2 regions of the Exiguobacterium sp. s34 genome follow, and region 2 is predicted to be linked to the other one. Evidence: a T-box and tRNA genes for the amino acid it is inferred to sense, from the RefSeq annotation. Region 2 holds a T-box; the other holds one or more tRNA genes.

Region 1 (4,371 bases), on a different contig from region 2:
GCGCCAAGCTAACTCGTTATGAACTGCATCCGGCTCGACTTCGTAACGGAAGGCAATGCCTTTTTGCGCAATCACTTCGACGAGTTTGGCATTCGTAAACAAATAATCTTTCGATGTGATTGGTCCGCTCTCTTCATTCGTCCCGATATCCATATACAGTTTCCCTGTGAAGTCCACTTGTTGTAACGCCTGGATTAAAGGATCGAGGTTCGCCCAAGCGGCGGTGGAGAGAGAGCCGACTCTTTTGATGGAAGGGTAGGTCGCCATCATATATAAAGAGATGACCCCTCCCATCGAACTCCCCATGACACCGACATCGTCTGGGTCTGTCGCATACTCCTTGTCGATTCGTGGTTTTAACTCCTTCATGAGCCAATCTGTATACATACGACCTTGGCCACCAAGTGTCGGTCGTGTTTTCGCAAGTTCGGGTCCGATACGGCGATATAACATCTCATCTTCCTCGTACGAATACTCGTCATAGCGGTCCAACCAGTTCGGAGCGCTCGCAATGGCAACGACCATAAGGGGGAGTCGGAGTGTATCGATGCAACGGTCAATCTCCCAGCCTTCTCCATATGTAGCAGTGCTTCCGGAGAATACGTTTTGCCCGTCATGCATATAAAGGACGGGCAGTGGGGTGTCGGTATCGACCCAGTCTGGCCGAAACACGCGGACAATCCGTTTTTGACCACGCATCTTCTCTGTTGGGATGGACACGTTCAATTGTTCAATCATCTTTTTTCACCTCTTTCATCTTGTATTGTGGAGAATCAAGAAAGAAATGACAATCACCAACATTGACTACCTACCGTTCGTTAGGTAAAGTGGTCGGGAGGAGAGTGAGACTGGTGAATACAAAAGATAAGATTATGCAATCTGCGCGAACGCGGTTTGCCCGTGAAGGATATGAAGGATTGTCACTCGCGGCAGTAGCTGAAGATGTAGGGATTCGTAAAGCTTCTTTATACGCCCATATCGATGGGAAAGAGCAACTGTTTAAGCAAGTCGTGACCGATATGGCGAATCGTTACGAAAAGGCTTGGCGACAAACGTGCGAGGATACCGTAAATCGATCCCCTTTAGAACGGATTGATTCGATTGTGCGTACACTCACGTCATTCTTTAGCGATCATGAGACGTGGATGTTGACGAAACGAATGCTACTCGTACCACCTCCAGAATTTCGGGATTATATCGAAGAAGTCATTGGAAAAGTGGAGACGGAGCTAAAAGGATTTGAAAAAGAACAGTTCCGTCTTGCGATGGAGCGTGGAGATTTACCGTCGCAGCCACTCGATGAACTTTATGCTGCATACTATTGTTTTTTAGACGGCGCTTTGCTGTCTTTGTTTACGTTTGAAGATGACAGGGAGATGCGACAACGAGCCGCCTTCCGAATCTTTAAGAAAGGGGTGGGATGGAATGAATAAGGAAAGAGTCGCTTGGATTTCTCTCTTGTTCGCAGGATTGCTAGAAATCATATGGGCTACGACGATGAAGCTATCGGAAGGATTTACGGTGCTTGTTCCGACGCTATGGACGATTGTTCTGTTGATTGTCAGTTTCGGTTTGTTAGCCAAAGCATTCCGGGTTCTCCCAGCAGGTACCGGCTATGCCGTCTTTACGGGAATCGGAGCGGTCGGTACGGTGATTGTCGGTGCTCTTCTTTTTGATGAGGCGCTCAGTGGTTGGAAGCTCTTGCTTGTGACGACGTTGATCATCGGCATCATCGGATTGAAGCAAGTGACAGGAGGGGAAGAAGCATGAGTTGGGTATTTTTGATTGGTGCAGGCATTGCTGAGATGACGGCCGTCTTCTTTATGGGAAAATCAAAAGGGTATCAAATTCTAAAATGGTCGGTATTGTCGATTTTGTCGTTCGCGCTTAGTTTCTATTGGTTATCGAAATCACTTGAAGATATTCCGTTAAGTCTGGCTTATTCCATTTGGGTCGGGATTGGTGCGGCAGGTGGCGTCATTCTAGGTATGCTCTATTTAAATGAATCAAGAAGTCGTTGGCGCATTTTTTATTTGATGATGATTATTGGCAGTGTGATCGGATTAAAAGTTGTATCGTAAAGGATTGAAACAAGCTGAAAACGGGAATTGAATAATTCAGATTATGAGATGGAAGAAAGGGGCGGAAAACGATGCATCTTGTTGAGTTGCAATCCGAACGTTTGCGGTTTGAACCGTACACAATCTCTGATTTCTATTTTGTTAAGTCGCTTCTCCAAGATCCTCGGGTGATGCGCTTCATCAGTCCGGACGGGAGACCGTATACAGACGAACAAACAATCGAATGGTTCGAACGTCAATTGGCCCGGTATGAAACAGGACGCCAGACGGGGCTATTGAAGTTGATGACGTTCGAAAGTGATGAACCGATTGGTCATGCCGGTACACTGCTCCATGATTTAGATGGCAAACTTGAGTTAGAAGTCGGCTATTGGTTGTCACCAAAGCATTGGCACATGGGTTACGGGCGTGAAGCAGCTGCGCGGTTGATGCAGTATGCCTTTACCGAAGGGGAAAAGGAAATCATTTCGCTCATTCATCCAGATAACGTTCCGTCTCAGCGCGTGGCGAAAGCGAACGGTCTTCATTGGGACCGCGACACGTTATACCAGAACATGCTCGTATCTGTTTATGCAGGTGATTTGGAACGCCTCTGCCGGCATATCGACCGCCAACAAATGACGCGTTAAAAAAAGTACAAAAAACTTTTAAAAAGTTGTTGCCAACTTAATAGTTTCTTGATATATTAATAGTGTCCTTAAGAGAGGACACGACCTGATTCTGTAGCTCAGCTGGGAGAGCGCTACCTTGACAGGGTAGAGGTCGCTGGTTCGAGCCCAGTCAGAATCACTTGGGTGCCAAACCCTCGAGAAACCCACCGGAACATGGGTTTCCGCGAAGCCACTTCTTGCGAGAAGTGGCTCTTTTTTTGTATATTGACATGGCGCGAAAGCAATTGGTATATTCCTCTCAATACATAATGAAACGGGGAATGCAAAATGGTGTTAACAGGAACCCTCGTCAATGCCGGACTAATCGTCATCGGGTCATTGTTAGGTCTCTTATTCCACCGCATTCCAGAGCGTATGAAAGAGACGGTGACGGCAGCGATCGGACTTGCGGTCATCTTGCTTGGCATTCAAATGGGGATGAAGAGTGAAAACTTCTTGATTGTCATCGGAAGTCTTGTCGTCGGGTCTGCGCTCGGGGAATGGTGGAAGCTAGATGAAGTATTGAATGAAATCGGCTACCGACTTGAGCGGCGTCTCGGGAGTCAATCGAGTGTAGCGGAAGGATTCGTCACAGCAACGCTCATCTTCGTGATTGGTGCAATGGCCATCATTGGTGCGCTCGATAGTGGGTTACGTGGCGATCATGACGTGTTGTATACGAAAGGGTTGATTGATGGATTTACAGCCCTCGTGTTAAGTTCGACGCTCGGAATCGGGGTCATGTTCTCGGCCGTTCCGGTGTTATTGTATCAAGGTGGAATCGCATTACTCGCCATTCAAATCATGAAATTCATTCCAGAGTCGCTCATGGATAGCTTTATTTTAGAGATGACCGCTACCGGTGGTGTCATGATTGTGGCGATTGGCTTGAATTTGGTCGGAATCACAAAAATTCGTGTGGCGAACTTATTGCCAGGGATTTTAGTAGTGGCACTCATTGTGTCGGTTATACATATGATGACATAAAAAATGGACGGAAGCGTGGCTTCCGTCCATTTTTTATGGTTTCTCCATGATTTCATGGTCTTCTTTGGCACTTTCACGTAAGGCTGAAGCCATCACGTCGGCAAGGTTGCGGTCTCGTAACACGCCGACACCACGGTCGGTCGGTCCACCTGGAGCGGCGACGTCAGCAATGAGTTCATTCGTCTCACGTGTTTCATGTGACAGTAACTCTGCAGAGCCTTTCATCGCCTGAGCCACAATTTGACGAGCCGTCGCTTCGTCGTATCCGACATCGGTCAAGACCGGAGTCATCGCCCCAACGATCTCATAAAAGAAGGCCGGGCTACAACCCGCGGCTGCCATGAAGGCAGACATCGTCTTCGCATCCGTGATGGCCGTTCGACCGACACGCTCAAAGAGGGCAGTTGCTTTCGCGCGATCGGCTTCATCTGTTTCAGGACCGAACCATAAGCCTGTCATCCCGCTCCGATATGCGACCGGCGTGTTTGGCATCGCGCATACGGCAGGAAGTCCTGAAGCTTCTTCTAATTGGCTCGGTTCGATATGTGCCGCAACCGATACAAGTAGTGGGGTCTTCCACTCTTTTGATTCCACGTATGGAATGACGCCGTCCGGTTGCATCGCTAGTACGACGATGTCATAGTCGTTCACGT
Region 2 (4,371 bases):
TCTTTCTCATACTTCGCCACTTCTTTTTCAAGACGTGCGATTTCTTCTTCGAAGTTGATGAGGTCTGCGAGCGGGATGAAGAGCTCAGCACCCGTCATGATCGCTGACATCGACTTGTCCGGAGCCGTGAGACCACGTCCGATTTCAAGCTCTGTCGCGTTCGTGAACTTGCCGATCGTCATTTCGTTCGCGCTCAAGTAACCTTGTGTCGCATCGTCGCTCGTCGAGATGAAGAGCTGGATCGGTTTTGACATCGGTGCATTCACTTCGGCACGGATGTTACGAACCGAGCGGATGACGTTCATCACAGCTTCAAATGCTGGAACCGAGTCTGCGAAGTGAAGGTCGTCACGACGCGTCGGGTAGCTTGCACGAACGATTGAATCGCCTTCGTGCGGCAAGTGCTGCCAGATTTCTTCTGTGAGGAACGGCATGAACGGGTGCATGAGACGCATGATCGAATCAAGCGTGTGTGCGAGGACCGAACGTGTCGTGTGCTTCGCTGCTTCGTCCTCACCGTAGAGCGTGAGTTTCGCCATCTCGATGTACCAGTTACAGAACTCTTCCCAGATGAAGTTGTACAGGTAACGACCTGCTTCACCGAACTCGTACTTGTCGACGAGGCGTGTCACTTGATCGATTGTATCGTTCAAGCGTGTCAAGATCCATTTGTCCGCAAGTGTCTTCTCGCCCGTGAGGTCGATGTCTTCGACTTTGAGTCCGTCCATGTTCATGAGTGCGAAACGGCTTGCGTTCCAAATCTTGTTCGAGAAGTTCCATGTCGACTCGATCTTCTCCCAATAGAAACGAAGGTCGTTCCCTGGTGTCGACCCCGTGAGGAGGAACCAACGGAGTGAATCCGCTCCGTACTGGTCGATGACTTCCATCGGGTCAACGCCGTTACCGAGAGATTTCGACATCTTGCGTCCTTCCGAGTCGCGGATGAGACCGTGGATGAGAACATCGTTGAACGGTTGCTTCCCTGTGAACTCGAGTGATTGGAAAATCATGCGTGATACCCAGAAGAAGATGATGTCGTATCCCGTGACGAGTGCGCTCGTTGGGAAGTAACGGTTGAAGTCCGGTGCGTCCGTGTCCGGCCAGCCCATCGTTGAGAACGGCCAAAGCGCTGACGAGAACCATGTGTCGAGGACGTCCTCGTCTTGTGTCCAGTTCTCACTGTCCGCTGGCGCTTCTTTTCCTACATACACTTCGCCTGTCTCGTTATGGTACCAAGCCGGGATGCGGTGGCCCCACCAAAGTTGACGGCTGATACACCAGTCGCGGATGTTCTCCATCCAACGGAGGTATGTGCCTTCGAAGCGTTCTGGGACGAAGTTGACTTTCGTGTCGTCGTTTCCTTGTGCTTCGAGCGCCGCTTTTGAGAGTGGCTCCATGTCAACGAACCATTGTTTCGAAAGGTATGGCTCGATGACTGCGCCTGAACGCTCTGAGTGACCGACCGAGTGCGTGTGCGGCTCAATCTTCACGAGTGTGCCGTCCGCCTCTAAGTCTTTGACGAGTTGCTTGCGGCATTCGAAGCGGTCAAGCCCTTCGTACTTGCCAGCGTTCTCGTTCATCTTCCCGCCTTCGTCCATGACAAGGATGCGTGGAAGCTCGTGACGGTTCCCGATTTCAAAGTCGTTCGGGTCGTGGGCTGGCGTGATCTTCACGCAACCTGTACCGAACTCCATGTCGACGTAGTCGTCCGCAACAATCGGGATCTCACGGTTCATGACCGGAAGCATGATCGTCTTGCCGATGAGGTGCGCGTAACGCTCATCTTTCGGGTTGACGGCAACCGCTGTATCGCCGAGCATCGTCTCTGGACGTGTCGTTGCGATCTCGATGTGACCTGAGCCGTCAGCGAGTGGGTATTTCATGTGATAGAACGCACCCTCGACTTCTTGGTAAATAACCTCGATATCCGAAACGGCCGTCTTTTGTGCCGGGTCCCAGTTGACGATATATTCGCCACGGTAGATCAAGCCTTTTTCATACAAACGAACGAATACTTCTTGAACGGCTTTTGAGAGCCCTTCGTCGAGTGTGAAACGCTCACGTGAGTAGTCGAGGCCAAGACCGAGTTTTGACCATTGGTCGCGGATCGTCTTCGCGTACTCGTCTTTCCACTCCCACGTCTTCTCGAGGAACTTCTCACGTCCGAGGTCGTAGCGCATGATGCCTTCTTCACGGAGCTTTTGTTCGACCTTCGCTTGTGTCGCGATGCCGGCATGGTCCATCCCTGGGAGCCAGAGCACGTCATAGCCTTGCATACGCTTGAGGCGTGTCAACAAGTCTTGGAGCGTCGTGTCCCAAGCGTGACCGAGGTGAAGTTTCCCCGTAACGTTCGGTGGCGGGATGACGATCGTGTACGGTTGTTTCGAATCGTCCTCGTCTGCTTTAAATACATCGTTTTCTAACCAGTAGTCGTACCATTTTGACTCCGTCGCACTAGGATCGTACTTCGTCGGCATGGTAATTTCATTTGTCTCATGGGCCATGTGTGGCGCCTCCTCTATATGTTAATGAACACAAAAACGGCTTCTCTCGTCCTATACGCTAAGGACGAAAGAAGCCGTGATCTTCCGCGGTACCACCTTAGTTCGCCAACAAAGTGGCGCACTCAAAATCGAATAACGGTCGATGGACCGAACTTTCCTACTCCATTCAGAAAGTCAGCTCCGAGGCGACTTCCGCGTCCATCCCTCGCAACCTTTCACCAAGCGGTCGCGTCTCTAAAAGGAATGAATGATGCGTACTACTCCTCATCAAAGCCATTCATCGTATCTGTTAGATAATTGTAGCGACAGAAACGTCAGCAGTCAAGATTAGAGCGAAAACTCTTCTTGAAGCTCTTTAAATGTCGCTTCGACCGCTGCGATCGTCTTCTCGATATCCTCATCCGTATGAGCCGTCGAGAGGAACAATCCTTCGAACTGTGACGGTGGCAAGAATACGCCGCGCGCAGCCATCTTCTGATAGTACGAACGGAACATCTCGAGGTTTGCTGATTTCGCTTTCTCGAAGTTCGTCACTTTCTCGTTCGTGAAGAAGAAACCGAACATCGAGCCGGCACGGTTCGTGTCGTGCGGGATGTTGTATTTCTCACCGGCCTGCGTGAATCCTTCCGCGAGACGGTCTGCTTTACGCTCAAACTCCGCGTAGTGCTCAGGCTTCAGTTGCGAGAGTGTCGTGTAACCGGCAATCATCGCGAGCGGGTTACCCGAGAGCGTCCCTGCTTGATAGATCGGACCTTGCGGTGCAATCTGTTCCATGATTTCGCGTTTCCCGCCGTAAGCACCGACCGGAAGTCCGCCGCCGATGACCTTACCGAGACATGTGAGGTCCGGTGTGACACCGAAGTATCCTTGGGCACAGTTGTATCCGACACGGAAGCCCGTCATGACCTCATCAAAGATGAGGAGCGCGCCGTTTTGTTCCGTGATCTCACGAAGTCCTTCGAGGAACCCTGGTTGTGGTGGCACGAAGCCCATGTTTCCTGCGGCTGGTTCGACGATGACGCCGGCGAGATCGTCGCCGTATTTCTCAAAAGCAACTCGGACTGCGTCCAAGTCATTGTAAGGAACCGTGAGCGTATGGCTCGCGAGCTCTTTCGGCACACCTGGTGAGTCTGGGAGACCGAGTGTCGCCACACCAGATCCTGCTTTGATGAGAAGCGAGTCCCCGTGTCCGTGATAACATCCTTCGAACTTCAAGATCTTCGTCTTCCCTGTATAGCCGCGTGCGAGGCGAAGTGCCGCCATCGTCGCTTCCGTACCCGAGTTGACCATGCGAACCATCTCGATCGATGGGACGCGGTCGATGACGAGTTCTGCCATCTTCGTCTCAAGCTCGGTCGGCGTCCCGAACGTCCAGCCTTTTTCAGCTTGTTCTTGAATCGCCTTCGTGACGACAGGGTCACGGTGACCGAGGATGAGCGGTCCCCATGAGAGGACGTAATCGATATACTCGTTGCCGTCGATGTCGTAGACGCGTGAACCTTCACCGCGTTCTGCGAAAATTGGCGTCATGCCGACCGATTTATAGGCACGGACCGGACTGTTGACACCGCCTGGCATGAGCGGGCGGGCTTGTTCGAACGCTTCTTGTGAGCGCGTTTGGTTGTATGTCATGCGTAGTCTCCTTCCAAATAGCGACAGACGTCTTTTGCAAAATACGTGACGATGAGATCGGCACCGGCACGTTTGAATCCGACCATCGTCTCCATGACGATGCGTTCTTCGTCGACCCAGTCATTGAGTGACGCAGCTTTAATCATCGCGTACTCTCCGCTCACGTTATACGCCACGATCGGCATATCGAGTGAGTCGCGCATGTCACGGATGATGTCCATGAATGCGAGAGCCG

What was found. A T-box is a leader RNA that pairs with one kind of tRNA and senses whether it is charged. The one in region 2 lies ahead of KNO87_RS05810 (valine--tRNA ligase), so its partner is inferred to be a tRNA-Val.
Region 1: it encodes a tRNA-Val, which carries the amino acid that the T-box ahead of KNO87_RS05810 (valine--tRNA ligase) is inferred to sense. The anticodon was not compared.

What each region holds. Positions count from the first base shown of each region.
Region 1 is NZ_JACSKE010000006.1:76,904-81,274, forward strand. It holds gene KNO87_RS12785 (alpha/beta hydrolase) at 1-738, opposite strand, end outside; gene KNO87_RS12790 (TetR/AcrR family transcriptional regulator) at 852-1,433, shown strand; gene KNO87_RS12795 (DMT family transporter) at 1,426-1,770, shown strand; gene KNO87_RS12800 (DMT family transporter) at 1,767-2,081, shown strand; gene KNO87_RS12805 (GNAT family N-acetyltransferase) at 2,153-2,710, shown strand; tRNA gene KNO87_RS12810 (tRNA-Val) at 2,798-2,870, shown strand; gene KNO87_RS12815 (DUF554 domain-containing protein) at 3,020-3,718, shown strand; gene KNO87_RS12820 (pyrroline-5-carboxylate reductase family protein) at 3,752-4,371, opposite strand, start outside.
Region 2 is NZ_JACSKE010000002.1:424,829-429,199, forward strand. It holds gene KNO87_RS05810 (valine--tRNA ligase) at 1-2,504, opposite strand, end outside; T-box leader at 2,562-2,784, opposite strand; gene hemL (glutamate-1-semialdehyde 2,1-aminomutase) at 2,832-4,136, opposite strand; gene hemB (porphobilinogen synthase) at 4,133-4,371, opposite strand, start outside.